2 linked regions of the Luteolibacter flavescens genome follow. The protein of the gene in region 1 interacts with the protein of each later gene in a pairwise test. Links are inferred from orthologs where the notes say so. Each region holds a gene or a part of one and is shown in the gene's direction. Other genes may lie near its edges.

Region 1 (7,772 bases):
GGCATCTCGATCAGCCGGAAGCGACCGTCGGGCTTCTGGTGCCAGCGGTGACGGTAGTGCTCCGCTGTGCCGTAGGCGGTCAGCCAGCCGAGGTCATCGGCGTGGATTCCCAACACATCGGACAGCTCCCCTATCGTGGAAATCCCCGGCAGATCCCACGACCTCGGGGCACCCTCCGCCGGAGCCATCACCGGCATCACGTGGGCGGCGGTGATCCTACCCTGCCCGCGCGTCCATGCTTCGATGAAGGAACGATGGTCGAGGATGCGATCCATCACTTGGCGCACGGTCGGGCGCGGCTGGGCTCCGAATTCGCGGGCCAGCTTTTCCGCCAGCGGCCTGAGCCAGCGGGCCTTTCCCAAGTCCCCCACCAGCGGCCTCGCGCGATCCACCAGTGCCTCCACATCATCCATCGGCCCGGCCGCCAGTGCGGCGGCCAGCAGGCGGATGCTGTGGGCTCGGGAGGACATTGGCGGGCGGGTGGATGCAAGGAGGCACCGCGCACCAACGCGTCCGGTCTGGCGCGGGCGGTTTCACGCGGGAGCGTGACTAGGCCCGGGCCTCGTGATGCCTTGATGAGTCGATCCCCCGGGGTATCCCCGGGGAGGCCGGGTGCGTTTCCACACATGGCCAGCTTGGCGCGCGGGCCTCCCTGCGATCCGTCATCACGCTACGCCGACGGATGCGATCACGTCAAAGCCCGCCGCATCCCGGACACGATCCGAAAACCGCATTGAACAAAATTTTGACAAACCCCTGGGAGACCGCTACAGACCCCGCCCCCGGCCGCGGAAATCTCGCGGCAAGGGTCCTGAATCCTCACGCCCATTTCGTCATGGCCAAGAAGCACGTTCTCAAAGCCGAACCGCGCCAGCGCTCCGGTTCCGGTGTCCTCAAACAACTGCGTCGCGAGGGCTGGATCCCTTCCGTCATCTACGGACGCGGCACCGAAAACAAGAACCTGAAGGTGGATGCCAAGGCATTCGGCGAACTGCTGGCCCACGCCACCTCGGAAAACATTCTCATCAATCTGGACCTCGGCGGTGCGAACCAGCTCGCCTTCCTCCAGACCGTCCAGCACGACCCGCTCTCGGGCAAGGCGCTGCACATCGACTTCCTCTCGGTGGACGAGAACAGCGAAATCACCGCCCACATCCCGGTGCACCTCACCGGTGAAGCCGCAGGCGTGAAGGCCGGTGGCCTGCTCGAGCAGCTCGGCCACACCCTCGAAGTCCGCTGCGTGGCCTCCGTGCTGCCGGAAGTCCTCGAGTTCGACGTGACCCACCTGAACGAAGGCGACTCGCTGCACATCGGCGACGTGAAGCTTCCAGCCGGTGTCACCGCGACCCACGCCGACGACGTCGTGATCGCCCACGTGGCGAAGAGCGCCGCCGCCGTCTCCGAGGCCGCCGCCTCCGCTTGATCGGTATTTCTTTTCCGAAAGCCCGGTCCGCACCAGCGGCCCGGGCTTTTGTTTTGAAGACCGGGATTCTTATCTGAGATCCCGGATTTCACGTTTCAGATTTCAGATTCCCGCATTGGAAACCGGAGCATCCATTCCCCTCGTCGTCGGCCTCGGCAATCCCGGCCGGCAGTATGAGAACACCCGCCACAATGTGGGCTTCATGGTGCTGGAGCGACTTGCGCTGCTCGCCGGCGTGCCCTTTGAGTCGAAGCCGAAGTGGCAATCCCACGTCGCGAAGCTCCCCGGGTCCGGAGTGCTGCTGGTGAAGCCGCAGTCCTTCATGAACCTGAGCGGGCGGCCGGTCCGCCAGATCACCACCTTTCACAAGTGGACGCCGGAGCAGGTGCTGGTGGTCTATGACGATGTCTCGCTGCCGCTCGGCAAGCTGCGTTTCCGCGAGAGAGGCAGCGCCGGAGGGCACAATGGAATCAAGTCCATGATCGAGCATCTGGGAGGCGACGCCTTCCCCCGGCTGAAGGTCGGGATCGGTGCCTCGGAGCCTGGAAACATGACCGGCCACGTGCTGGGAACCTTCCGCGAGGATGAGCGGGAAGCGCTTGAAAACACACTTGCAAGAGCCGTTGCCGCTGTGCAGCTTGCGCTCTCCCAAGGCCTCACGGCCGCAGCCGGATTTTACAATAGCAACAACGGAACCACCTAACCAAAACGACCCCACATGAGCCGCAAGTACGAAGGACTCGTCATCCTGAACACCAAGTCGATCGAAGGCACCATCGATGACCTCGTCGCCACCGTCAGCAAGGAAATCGAATCCGAAGGCGCGAACGTCGCCGACGTCCGCCAGCTCGGCCGCCGCAAGTTCGCCTACGCCTCCCGCCATCTGGAAAGCGGCCACTACGTGAGCTACTCCTTCAAGGCCGAGCCTGAGACCATCACCCGCATCCAGGAGAAGCTGAAGCTGAACGGAAACGTTCACCTGCAGCACTTCCAGCGCGTTGCCTGAGATTTCGCTTGAGATGTTCACTGGAACACCTCATCTTTCTTCCCTTTCCTTGCCATAACTAGCCTGCCCCTACCCTGCCATGGCCAATCTCAACAAAGTGATGTTGATCGGGAATCTCACCCGTGATCCCGAAGTCCGCTACACTCCCAAGGGAACCGCTGTCGGCGACCTTGGTCTTGCCGTGAACCGGCGTGTCGCGGATGGCAATGGCAACTGGTCCGATGAAACCACCTTCGTGGACATCACCGTCTGGGGTACGAATGCGGAGAATGCGCAGAAGTACCTGACCAAGGGCCGCGGCGTTTTCGTCGAAGGCCGCTTGCAGATGGACACCTGGGAGGACAAGCAGTCCGGCCAGAAGCGCAGCAAGCTCAAGGTCGTCGCCGAAGTCCTGCAATTCCTGCCTGACGGCAAGCAAGGTGCAGGCGGCGGTGGTGGTGGCGGCTCGCGTCCCGGCAATGGAGACGGTGGCGGTGGCGGCGGGTATTCCCAGCAGCCGCGCCAATCTTCCGCACCGCAAGGTGCCTCGCCGGCAAGCTCCGGCGACTACCACGACGAGGAAGACGACATTCCCTTCTGAACCGAAAAGGCCGGGCAGCAATGCCCGGCCTTTTTCGTGGAGCGGAGTTAGAGCGCTTCCCTACACGCCACCGAGCATCGAGACCAATACCCCCAGCGCCGCGCACGTCGCAAGCACGGGGAGGATGCCCACCTTGAATCTCTCCATCGCGATCCACGCGGCGATGGCCATCACGGCGACGATCGCATCGAAGCCCCTGCCCTCGGGAAAGAGCGCGTGCATGGCAAACCAGATCGCGAGATTGAGGATGACTCCCACGACGGCAGCGGTGATCGCCGTGAGCACCGATGCGAGCCGTGGTCGCTCATGCAGCCTCTCCACATGAGGCGCGCCGAGGAAGACGAACAGGAAGCACGGCAAGAACGTCACCCACGTGGTGATTCCCGCTCCCAACGTCGCTGCTAGCAAAGGCGACATGTCGCCGGGATTCTGCCACGCGGCCACAAAGCCCACGAATTGCAGCACCATGATCAGCGGCCCGGGCGTCGTCTCCGCTAGACCTAGGCCCGCCATCATCTGCCCGGCATCCAGCCAGTGGTAATGCTCCACTGCCATCTGGTTCACATACGGCAGCACCGCATACGCCCCGCCGATCGTGACCATCGCCGTCTTGCTGAAGAAGAGCCCCTGTTGGAAATGGACGCCATGCCAGCCTGACAGCAGCCCGCAAGCAACGACCGGCAGCCACCACAGCGCGAGACAAATGCCAGTCACGGTAAGGCTCCGCCGCAAGGTCGCGCGAGGCGATGGCGGGAGCTGCACAAAGGATGCTCTTCCCGCATCCGCTTTCCCATACCCCTTCCCCGCCGGGAATTGCGACGGGCAGAATCTTGCGCCGATCCATCCGACCAATGCTGTGACAGTCAGGATCACGACGAAGTTCACCTTGAAAAAGAAGATCGCAACGAAGGCGAGAAGTGCCAGCACCCACAGCGCCGGTGTCTTCAGCGCCTTCGAGCCGATGCGCTTCACCGCCGATGCGACGATCGCGATGACCGCCGGCATCAGTCCGTAGAAGATCCCCTGGATCCACGTCACCTCACCCCCGGCCATGTAGAGCCAGCTCAGGAAAAACAGGATGAGGACCGAGGGAATCACGAACAAGGCACCTGCCGCGATGCCACCCCGGGCACCGTGCAGGCGCCAACCGAGATAGGTCGCGAGCTGCTGGGCTTCCGGCCCGGGCAGCAGCATGCAGAAATTCAGCGCGTGCAGGAAGTGTTCTTCGCTCAGCCAGCGGCGCTTCTCCACCAGTTCCCGGTGCATGATCGCGAACTGCCCCGCCGGACCGCCAAAGCTGATCCAGCCGAGCTTGATCCAGAAGCGCAACGCTTCTCGAAACGTGGGAACGGGAGGAGGTGAAGTCATCGCCAAAGCCCGGGCTGCCCGGGGAGCCAGCCATGTCAAAGGAGGCACCCCGGGATACCCGGAAAGATCGGTGGCGATAGCGTCACACGCACGCCCATACTTCGCATCACCTCACTTCACCTGCAGCGCGGTCGCATTCACGATCAGGGCATCCGCGGATGATCCCGGGGCGACCTCGCCCGAGACCGTCACGGTGGCGAGATTGGCCAGTCCGCCGACTCCTTCGACGCCTTCCGCCAGCACCTTGCCATCGGCTCCGGTGATTTGGATGGTGGCGATGCCGGCCTTCTTTTCCTCGGCGGAGTTGCAGCAGGTGTCCCACGGCGTCTCGCAGTTGTCGCCCGGCTTCTCACTGCATGGTGTGAGCACTTCCGCATCGCCCAGCACGAAAGCGGCGCGGCCTTCGACGAAAGGTTTCGACTTGCCCATGATGCGCCCGGTCAGGGTGATCTCATCACCGGGCTGCACGGTGGTGCGGACGAGATGGATGGCCTTCGCCTCACCCGTGGGGACAGTGGCGAAGACCTTCGACAATTCCGCGCTCGGTGCCGCTGGAGTCTTTTGCTCCGCAGCGGGTGCGGACTTCTCCTGACAGGAGGCGAGCAGGCTGACGGCGGCGGCAAGGATCAGTTTTGTTTTCATGATGGAGTTTGTTGGTAGTGGTTTAGAGATTCAGGAGGACCGGAGGGCGAAGGGAAGAGATGGTTTCAGGCAGCGGATTGCCGGGGGCAAGGCACCCAGCAGGCCGAGGAGCAGCCCGGTCACCACGCCGGTGATCGCAACGCCCGGCCCGATCTCGAGCGTGAAGGCACCGATGGAGAATGGCACGGTGCGTCCATCCAGCAGCAGCACCGCGGCGAGCGACGCGAGCAAGGTGCCGGTGAGACAAGCCAGCGTGCTTTCCTGGACCAGACTGGCGAGCAGCGCGCCGCGGCCATAGCCGATTGCCTGCAGCGTGGCCATCTCTCGCACCCGCGAGGCAAATGCCGCGTAAAGCGTATTCACCCCGCCGAACAAGGCTCCCGCAGCGATCAGGCCTGCGGTGATCCAGGTCATCGCCCGCAGCGGCTTGAAGAACGAACTAAGGCGTGCATAGTAGTCGCTCTCGCGGATCGCGCTGAGTTCGAGATCGAGCCGCTGTTTTGCGAAGAGATCGGCATCGGCGAATCCCGCGGGATCATCGAGGCGGAGGACGACACAGGATACCGTCTCGCGCTTCGACAGCACGCGGATGTCCCCGAGGGTGGCCCATAGCTCCGACTCCAGCACCGTGCCGGGAGCGGCGAAGATCCCGGAGATCACGAGGTCCTGGCCATCGAGTGTGACGTGCTTTCCCGGCTGCAGGGCAGCCTCCGGCACACCGAGCTTTCGCCAGGCCAGCCGACCGATCATGATCTGCCCTGCGGAAGGAAAGCTCCCCGCGATGACGCGGACCTCCGGATGGACGCGAAGCGCCTGTGGAGTGACTCCGCGGAACATTGCCTGCGCCCGCTGGCCGCCACCGAGATCGACATAATTCATGTAGTGGATCTCGCTGGAGACGGCTCGCACCCCGAGCTCTTCACCGATGCCGGGGACGGCCGCCTCCGCAATCCCGGCGGCACTCTCCGCCACCTCGCTGCGCTGGATGCTTTCCTCGGATCCCGCCCCGACGAGGACGACATTGTTCGGCGAACCGGATGCGGAGAGCACTCGCTTCATCCCTTGGTTGATCGCCACTGCGGCCATCACCAGCAGCACCACAAGGGCACTGCCGCCGATGGTCTGGAGCAGCCTGCTTTTCGAGCGGGTGAGATTCCTCACCGCGTATGAGAATGGGAGCATGATTATCCGCGGAGGTTCTTGACGATGGGTTGCATCACGGCCTGCCAGGCGGGCCACAACGAGGCGAGGATGCCTAACAGCAGCGCCGCGAGGATGCCGGTGACGATGACCGAGGCATCCGGCTGGATCGCGAGGGTCTGCCCCTCATTCCCCATGGTGAAGCTCTGCCAGCGGAGGAAGGCGGCGGACAAGCCGACGCCTGCAATGCCACCTGCCAGCCCTAGCATGCCACCCTCACCGATGACCAGGCAGCCGATGGCGCGGCCTGGATAGCCGAGCGTGCGCAGCACCGCATTCTCCTTCACGCGTCCGCGGACCACGAGCAGCAGTGCATTCGCAACGAGGGCGGTCACGGCCAATACAGCACCGATGCCGAGCCATCGCGTGAAGCCGATCAGCTCGATCAACTCGGCGGCGGTCTCAGCAAAGAAGGCTTTCTCCGGCCGCGTGTCGGTCGGCTGGGCATCCGAGTGAAAGCGCTCGTCGATGGCTCTCGCGACCGGCTTCAGATCATCCCCCGAATTCACACGCACATTGAACTGCGTGACCACGCCGAGGCCCGCCTTTGACGCGCGCTGGAGAAAGGGCAGCTTCACATAGGCGACGTTGTTGTCCTGCGGGAATGGTGACCGGAGGATACCCGCGACGGTGACGGTCACGCCTGCGCCGTCGAAGCGATCGCCCGGCTTCAAGCCGCGCCGCTGGGCGAAGACCTCGCCGACCAGCGCGCCATCACCACGCTTTTGCCATTCCTCCATGCTGCCGGCGATCACCTGGATCTCCGGCGCAAATTTCGCGAGCTGATCATCCGGCACGCCGCGGAAGGTGATCACATCGAGCGAAGCCCCGCAGTTGTTCACCACGATCTGCACCGGGATGACATCACGCACGCCATCGATGCGGAGGATCTCATCGGCGTAGTGTTCCGGCAGGCGGCTGGCGGAGGGGCAGAAGCGATTCTGCCGGTACACGACGAGCGTCGTGTCCGCCGCGCTCTGCTCGGTGGCCTTGGCCAGGGAACGCTGCAAGGTCTCCACCGCGGTGTAGAGAAACATGCCCGACGCGACCCCGAGCACGGTCAGCAACGAGCGCACCCGATGCCGCGAGAGCTGCGTCCACGAGAGCCGTAGTAGATTGAGGAGAGCATTCATGGCCTACTCTCCTTTCGTAGCGGAAGGGCTGTGCCCTTCCGGCTGATCGCGCTCCGCCGGACATCGCCACCCGCAAAGATAATGCGGCCCACACCCAGCCGGAACGACGAAGTCGTTCCGCTACATGACTTGCATATCGGACAAGCATTCATGACAGGATCAGTTGGCCTTTCTCCAAATGCAGGGTCCGGTCCGCAGCCTCGGCGGCACGGGGATCATGTGTGACCATCACGATCGTCTTCCCATGCTCGCGAGAGAGCTGCTGGAGCAGATCGAGAATGCGGGTGGCGGATTCTCGATCCAGATCGCCCGTCGGTTCGTCAGCCACCAGCAAGGCGGGATCCGCAACGAGAGCGCGGGCAATCGCGACGCGTTGCTCCTGGCCGCCGGACAGCTCGGTCGGCGCATGGTGCATGCGGT
Region 2 (7,971 bases), on another replicon or contig:
CGAGCAGGGAAGGTCGGCTTGGCCAAGGGGCGTCTGTCCGGCGGCATCATCCGGGAGATCCAGTCCATCGTTTCCGACGAGGGCATCGCCTCTGGCACCATTCATGCCGACGGCTCCGGCAGGTATCATTTCTCCGACAGCATCCCGGGAGAGTTACATCAGCAGTTGAGGAACGTGCTCGTTTCCTCATAAGCTGCCGATATGGCAACGATCCATTACGAGGGTCTGGATGGCTGGCAAAAATCCGCGGCGCTCTGGGGCGCGGCCGGGATCTTCCTTGCTCTCGCAAAATCACCGCCACTCCCGTGGATGATCATCGCGATCCTGTGCGGCTCGATCACCGGGGGCGTGTGCGCCTACCTGCTCTCGCAGATGAAGCTCCGCGCGATATCGACCGCGGACTGGATCGGGCTGCTTGCCTTCGGTGCGGTGATCTATCTCATGTTCATCTCGACTCCTAGAGTCAGATTGTCACCGCTGGGGGCGCTTGGTCTCGGCTGCCTATTCACCTCCATGAAATCGCTGGTCTTCGGCATCGCGGGCACCCGGGCGATGAAGGCGGTGAATGAGAAAAACGCGAGCTGGCTGGGCAAGCTCGATCCCGCTCCCAAGCGTGTGGGGCCACCCCCATCTTCACCCTCACCGCTGGATGCGCCCGTCGATCTGGATGCGAGCAAGACACGACTCCTCGCCAATCTGCCGGAGCCGCTGCGGTCGGAGATCGCCGGTGCATTCCAGACCATCACGCTGGCCACTCCTTTCCGCTCGCTCCAGAGCATCCCCGCCGCGGCTTCCTCGCTCTCCGGAGCGGCCTTGCTCGATCCCGCGCATGCATGGCCGCATCGAGACGGCCAGCCACTCGATTTCCTCGCCCAGCTCAATCTGGAAGAAATCCCCGAAACCGGGCACGCTCGCCCGCCGCGCGGCCTGATCTCCTTCTTCTACGACGCGGCAAATTCGCCATGGGGCAGCGAGGCCGGAGATCGCAGCGGCACGGTGGTACTATTCTCACCTGACCCCGCGAGTGCCCGACCGATTCTAAAGCCGGGCACCCCGCCGCATGCACCGCCGCGCAAGCCGCTCGCCTTCACCCGGGTCGCCGCCTTTTGCCCGACCCGCGCGCAGGAGGAGCGACTGGAAGACTTCATCCAGCAATCGGACGCGGCCATCGCGGAGGTCGTGTCAGACGCACAGATGACGCTTTCCGAAGCGAACCCGCCCGAGGACCACCGAGTCCTGTCCGCACCCGCCCTCGTCCAGGAGGACATGGACGACGATCTGGCAAACGCCGCCGGATTCCTCGGTCTCCCCTCCTCCACGAAATGGACGCTGCTGCTCCAGCTCGACTCTGATCGCGACCTCGGCTGGTGCTGGGGCGACGCCGGGTGCCTCTACTTCTGGATTCCGGAAGAAGACCTAGCGGCAGGTCGCTTTGATCAGGTCTGGACGATTCTCCAGTGCTGCTGAAGATTCCGGCATGGCCCAGTTCGTCGAGCGAGTCGCCATCGAGTGGTATGAAGTGCAGGCCGGCCGTGTCCACGTCCGGAAGGGTCACCCGTCGCACCTGAAGGTGAATGCGCTGAAGAAGCTCTTCGAAACCGAAAAGGTCCCCGGCATCACCGGCTTCTGGACCACGCGCGACCGCTGCATCCACTTCAAGCTGAACTTCCCGCAAGACCTGCGCCCGGCGGTGCGCGCGATCGTGGATCCTTGAAGGGATTCAGCCCCCGGGAGTGACTCCCTCGGGGATGGAATCCAGCACTCTGGCACGCAGCGTGGGATCATCAATGCGCTGGGCCCAGGCCCGCGCGGCATCCTGGTCACGCCGCCACAGGAAATTCGCATAGACTTGGACGGACGCGGCATGGCCCGGTGCGCCCACATTGCCCAGTATCCACTCTCCCGCTGCCTGATGGTCACGCTGGCACCACGTGTTCATCGCATGAATGGTCGCGCTCTCCATGCCGGTCCGCCCCGCCCACTCCATGGCCTCCGCGGGACTGCGCTCGGCGAAGGCACTTGCCGTGCTGGCCACGATGCCATTTTGCTCCACCCACGGCTCGTCGAGATTTTGCTCCAGCCATGCCGCTGCCTTGTCGGGCTCGAAGGACCGCTTCACCTCGGCGATCCGGTTGGCAAAGCCTTCGATGTCCTTCGCCGGTGCGCCTGACTTCTGGATCCCGGCGAACCATTCATCCAGGTCCTCCTGTCCACCCTGACGGCTGATCCCATCGACGATTGCTCCATACTCGCCGCTCATGCCCAGCCCGGACCTGAAGATCCACTCCGCGGCAGCCTTCGGGTCCACATTCGACCAACCTCTCACCAGCCCGTAGACGAGCGAGCGGTCGCCACGTGCCATCTCGGGACTCGCCTCCACATGCTGGAGCGCCGATGCAGGATCGGTCTCGGCCCAGTGGAGCAGCGTCCGGTTCCTCGCCTCTCCCTTGGCGGCCTCGTTCCAGCCTTCGAATTCCGGGCTCTGGATGAATGCCAGCGCGCTGGCGGGATCGCGCCTGCCCCAGCTCTCCCAGATCCTCGACCACTCGCCGGCATTGCCACATCCCCTGAGATCGCTCTCGCGGATCAGGGCCAGGACGGTCGGGTAGTCCGCCACCTCGATGCGCTCCAGCATGCGCTCGAACTTCGCCAAGCGGCGATTCTCCACGCTGTCCCGGAAGATCGAGCGCACCGAGTCGGCGAACTCCCGCGTTTCCTCGCGCGATTGACCCCGTGGGCGCGTCCGCCCCGCCGGACCGGCGGACGAAGAGCCTTCATGGAAAGCGGAGCCGCGACTTGAAGCTGATCCGCCGCCCTCGGCACCGGCCGCGGCAGCCTCAGCCTGACGCCCCATGAGCCAACCGCCCAGTCCGCCGGCCATGAGCCCTGAGATGAAGATCATGGCAGCACGGGAGCGAAGAATGGATGAAGCACTCATGGGTGGACGTGACTGTGACTCCTTATCTCATGACATGGCATTACATCGGCGACCGGGAAGCAAGGCGGATCGCGATGGAAGCGTGTCCTACCAAGCTGGACCCGGCGGGCATCGCTCCCGGCCAAATCGCGAAAAATTTCGCGCCCAATCGGTTCCAATCGTGTCTAGAAGACCCCCCGATGCCCGCCGCCCGCGTCCTCATCGACGGCCCTTCCGAGCTCGTCTTCGACTACGCCATCCCGGATGGACTGAATGTCCAGCCCGGCTGCCGCGTGCGCATCCCCCTGCGCAACAAGCTGTCCCAGGGCACGGTGCTGGATCTGGTGCCGCAGCAGGACGACCTCGGCTTTGCCCTGCGCCCTCTGCATTCCCTCAGCGATCCCGAGCCGCTGATTACCCCGAACCTGCTGAAGGCGGGCCGCTGGATCGCGGACTACTATGGATGCAGTATTGAAAGCGTGATCCGCGCGCTGCTACCGGAGGCCGTCAGGACCGAGGACAATTCCGCAAAGGTCCGCAAGACGGTGGTGCTCGATCACGAGCCCTCTCCCGAGACGCTCGCCAAGCTCCAGAAGCGTGCGCCGAAGCAGGCCGCCATCCTTTCCCTGCTCACTCACGCTCCGGAACGGAAGATCGCGCTGGCCGACCTGGGCGACGGTGCATCCGCCTCCGTGAAATCCCTCGCGAAGCAGGAATTTGTCCGCGTGCTTGAGGAGGAAGTCCGCCGAGATCCGGAGGCGGATGGCGTCGAGGAGATCCTGCCCGACACCCCGCTCCCGCTCAATGACGAGCAGGAGGCTTCGCTTGAAATCATCCTTTCTTCGCTGCAATCCGCGGAGAACAAGCAGCCCATCCTGCTCCACGGCGTGACCGGCTCGGGCAAGACCGAGGTCTACCTGCAGTCCACCCGCGCCGCGCTGGACATGGGCAAGACGGTGCTGGTCCTGGTGCCGGAGATTTCCCTGACGCCGCAGACCGTGCGGCGCTTCCGCGCGCGCTTCGCCGGCATGCAGGACCAGGTGGCGGTGCTTCACTCGAATCTCTCCCAGGGCGAGCGCTTCGACGAATGGCACCGCATCCGCAAGGGCATCGCGCGCATCGTCATCGGCGCGCGCTCCGCGGTCTTCGCCCCGCTGCCGGATCTCGGTCTCATCCTCGTGGATGAAGAGCATGAGAACTCCTACAAGCAGGACCAGATCCCGCGCTATCACGGGCGCGATGTCGCCGTGCTGCGTGCCGCGCTGGAAGGCTGCACCATCGTGCTCGGCTCCGCCACGCCCTCGCTGGAGTCGTTTCAAAACACCCTCGAAGGAAAGTATCGGCTCGTGCGACTGGCCAAGCGTGCCGACGGCCAATCGCTGCCGCTGATCCGCGTGCTCGACATGCGGCTGGAGAAGCAAAAGCAGAAGGGCGGCATGGCCATCCTCTCCGACCGGCTGCGCAATGCCCTCGAGCAACGCCTGCTGAAGAACGAGCAGTCGATCCTCTTCCTCAATCGCCGCGGCTTCGCGCGCTCCCTGCAATGCCCGTCATGCGGTGCCGTCTGCATGTGTCCTCACTGCTCGGTGGCGCTGACGTATCACCGCGATGAGGAGAGGCTGATGTGCCACATCTGCGGGCATCAGGCCGTGGTGCCTCGCAAGTGCCCGGAGTGCCGCGACCCGGCAATCGCATTGCAAGGCTACGGCACGCAGAAGGTGGAGGAGATCATCGCAAAGGTGCTGCCGAATGCGAAGGTCGCCCGCATCGATGCCGACGCGATGCGAAAGAAGCACGCGCTGCGCGACCTGTTGAATGCCTTCCAGGCCCGCAAGATCGACATCCTCATCGGCACACAGATGATCGCGAAGGGGCTGCATTTCCCGAATGTGACCCTTGTGGGAATCCTCAATGCGGACATCGGCCTGCATGTCCCGGACTTCCGCGCGGGCGAGCGGGTTTTCCAGTTGCTCACGCAGGTGGCCGGTCGTGCCGGTCGCGGCGATTTGGAGGGCGAGGTGATCGTCCAAACCTTCACGCCGCACTCGCCCTCGATCCAATTCGCACGGCATCACGACTTCGACGGCTTCGCCGAGCAGGAGCTGGAATTCCGCCGTCAATTCAGCTTCCCGCCCTTCTCACACTGCGCCGTGCTCACCAGCCGCTCCACCCACGAGCGCCGCGCGGAATTCACGCTCCAGACGCTCCACCGCCGTCTCACGGAGAATACGCCGCCGGACATCATCATCGGCGACCCGCTGCCCAGCCCGCTGGTGAAAACCCACGGCCAATTCCGCTTCCAGCTCATGCTGCGCAGCACGAAGGCCCGCCCCATGACCCGCCACGTGCAGCAGGTCCTGCAAAAAACCACGCTCCCGGAAGACGTCACCGTGGTCTTTGACATGGACGCGTGGAGCTTCACGTGAAACTCCGCTTTTCCCGCGTTTTGCGATTTTGCGTGGGGAGTGCATGACACATTCCAACTTGCCTGTGCGGCGGAGCGGGTCGATGGGTGCCCGCTAAGAAAAAATTCGCCGTTAGCATGAAACCCACATTCGCCAACGAACCGGACCTCAAAGAGGCCTTGAAAGAAAATCCCGCCGACTGGGAAACCCGCAAGCGACTGGCCCATCTCCTCTACGATCAGGAACGCTTTACCGACGCTGCCAACCTCGTGTGGGCGGCGGATGAAATACCGAACATCGACATCGAGCTCGCCTTCGCCGCACGCGTGCTGGCAAAGGCGGCACCGAGGAAATCGATACGCCTGCTCACCGCGCTCCTGGAGCTGAACCAAGGCAAGGCAGTGCAGAACCTGGGACTCGCGAATGCCCTGCTCCATCATGGCATGGTGCTGCAGGCGGCGCGATTCTACGGAGCTGCGATGGAAGCCGATCCCGATCTGGGAAATGCTGACCTCGAGCACTTCATGCTGTGGATCGACGACGAGGAGTCCCTGTGGGGGAACTTCAAGAACCGGAGCCCGCGCCTCGGCGAGCTGCCATGGATGAAGCGCAGCCTCGAGGAATCGATGAAGCTGACCGCCTCCATCAGCCGACACACGACGCCGATCCGCGTGGCGAGCCTGCAGGAAGCCCTCGGAGAAGAACTGACCAACGAACTCTACGAGCAGACACCTGCGAAAAACGCGCAGCCAAGTCCGCCACCGGCAGTGACGATCCCGCTGGATCGCGTCGCGGAGAAAGACCGGCTCTTCGACCCGGAACTCGGAGCAGCAAATGCACCGGAGCCAGCGAAGAAGAAGGCACGTCCCGCCGCGAAGAAAGCGGCCAAGACTCCGGACAAGCCAGCCAGTGCGCCGAAGCCATCATCCGGCCCGCCTGCGCCGGATCTACCGCCGCCGCCGACCGTGGCCCCGACAGCAGCGCCTGCTGCTGCGACCGCGCCTCGCAAGCCCGCACTGCCACCACTGACTGCCAAACCGGGTGGACCACCATCTGGCGTCCCGGCGCCCAGCCTGCCCGGCGGAGCAAAGGCCCCGGCGCGATCACCCGATCTGCCCGGGCTCACGAAGCTCAAGCTGACGCCATCCCATCCCTCGAAAGTGAAAATGCCTTCGAGCGTCGCGGTGGACGATGAAAGTTGAGTAGGGAGATCTCCCGGATCGACTTTGCGGGGGCCGACCACTATCGCTCATGCGATGAAGGTCGCCCCCGCTTTTCTTGCCACTGTGTTCTTGTTCCATGCCGCTCCGTTGGAAGGTGCCGAGCAGATCGTGACCCTCGGTGACTCGCTGACCTTCGCCTACGAGGCATCGTTTGCCTTCGAGAAGAAGATCCTGGGAACCACCTATGGAGACGGCTTTGGCCCGCAAGTCCGCAATTGGGTCGAGATATTGAGTTCAAATACCTATCGAAAGAATCATTTTGACCTCGGGGCTAGAGACTCAATATCGCTCCTAGTCGGCGGTTCGCTCTACTTCCGCCAAAAGCACAACTGGGCCATCCCCGGTCTCAAAGTCGATCAGCTCCGCCGCTTCGTCAGCGGCGACGCCACGGTCACCGATCTCCTCGCGGAGGACCCGGACTTCGCGAGCTTGAGCCTGGCGCTGAGTTTTTCGGACTTCAACGAGAACACCGATTTCAACGTCACCGATCTGGAAGCACAGATCGCCAATACCGCCGAACGTCTCACCTTCTTCATCGGCGGGAACGACATCAATGGCGTCTATGGTACCATCTACAATGGCGGCTCGCCCGGGACCTTCGTCGATGACTTCATCGCGGACTCCGCCTTCATCCTCGACTGGGTGCTCGATATCAATCCGGGCATTCAGATCGTGGTGGTGAATGTCCCGCACGTGGGCATCACCCCGGATGTGAAGGCGAGCTACCCCACGCATGCGACGAAGACGCCGCTCGTGACGAACGTGCTGGCTGATCTTAACGCACGCCTCGCCGGTCTCGCAGCCGAGCGTGGACTCGGCTATGCCGATATTTTCACCCCCACCCTGCCCCTGCTGGGCACGGCACCATTTTGCATTCAAGGCCTGCCCTTCACGAATTCTGGATCCACGACGGGCGATCTGAACTACGTATGGCTGAATGGCCCGGTGAGCGCGAACTTCCACCCGAACACGAATGCACAGGCAGTCATCGCGAACACCATCGTCGATGCCTTCAACCGTCACTACGGCACGGGCATCGCACCCCTGACTGCCACGGAGATTCTCGGCGGCCTGCTTGGCAAATCGGCAACCGCCATCGACATGACCTACACCACGTGGATCTCGAATTACGGGCTGCCCGCCGCATCCTCCGATGCAGACTCGGACGGCGATGGCATCGCAAATGGCGTGGAATTCGCGCTCGGACTCGATCCCACCTTCCACGACTCGTGGAAGGTCAGCACGCGGATCGTGAATGGATCGGGCGGCAAGGAACTGGAGCTCGCCTATCCCGTGCGGCTCACCTCTACGTCCCGCTTCACCCTGCGTCCGGCGGCAGCGGTCGGCTCGCTCGACACATTCGTCCCCTTCACCGTCCCGCCGGCTCCGGGTGTGGATGGCGTTGCGAGGGCCCGCATCTCGGCCA

What was found.
Region 2: the proteins of OKA04_RS18640 (region 1) and priA interact in binary tests that used the Escherichia coli proteins (3 or more experiments, as listed by UniProt). The link is inferred for Luteolibacter flavescens from one-to-one orthologs.

Annotation. Positions count from the first base shown.
Region 1 is NZ_JAPDDS010000012.1:20,220-27,991, reverse strand. Bases 1,481-4,258 are described here. They hold OKA04_RS18640 (single-stranded DNA-binding protein), read left to right. Parts: upstream 1,481-2,508; coding sequence 2,509-3,009; downstream 3,010-4,258. Other genes in these bases: chrA (chromate efflux transporter), read right to left, coding at 3,070-4,258; rpsF (30S ribosomal protein S6), read left to right, coding at 2,142-2,429; pth (aminoacyl-tRNA hydrolase), read left to right, coding at 1,539-2,126. Outside these bases: OKA04_RS18660 (reverse transcriptase family protein), read right to left, coding at 1-470; OKA04_RS18655 (50S ribosomal protein L25), read left to right, coding at 836-1,423; more of chrA, read right to left, coding at 4,259-4,377; OKA04_RS18630 (hypothetical protein), read right to left, coding at 4,489-5,019; OKA04_RS18625 (ABC transporter permease), read right to left, coding at 5,050-6,201; OKA04_RS18620 (ABC transporter permease), read right to left, coding at 6,204-7,352; OKA04_RS18615 (ABC transporter ATP-binding protein), read right to left, coding at 7,501-7,772. UniProt on the Escherichia coli protein: Plays an important role in DNA replication, recombination and repair. Binds to ssDNA and to an array of partner proteins to recruit them to their sites of action during DNA metabolism. Acts as a sliding platform that migrates on DNA via reptation.
Region 2 is NZ_JAPDDS010000003.1:394,843-402,813, forward strand. The notes cover bases 2,754-5,730. They hold priA (replication restart helicase PriA), read left to right. Parts: upstream 2,754-3,117; coding sequence 3,118-5,343; downstream 5,344-5,730. Other genes in these bases: OKA04_RS07565 (hypothetical protein), read right to left, coding at 2,754-2,902; OKA04_RS07575 (tetratricopeptide repeat protein), read left to right, coding at 5,460-5,730. In the rest of the region: OKA04_RS07550 (DUF3634 family protein), read left to right, coding at 1-192; OKA04_RS07555 (YwqG family protein), read left to right, coding at 202-1,467; OKA04_RS07560 (hypothetical protein), read left to right, coding at 1,478-1,714; more of OKA04_RS07565, read right to left, coding at 1,721-2,753; more of OKA04_RS07575, read left to right, coding at 5,731-6,524; OKA04_RS07580 (SGNH/GDSL hydrolase family protein), read left to right, coding at 6,579-7,971.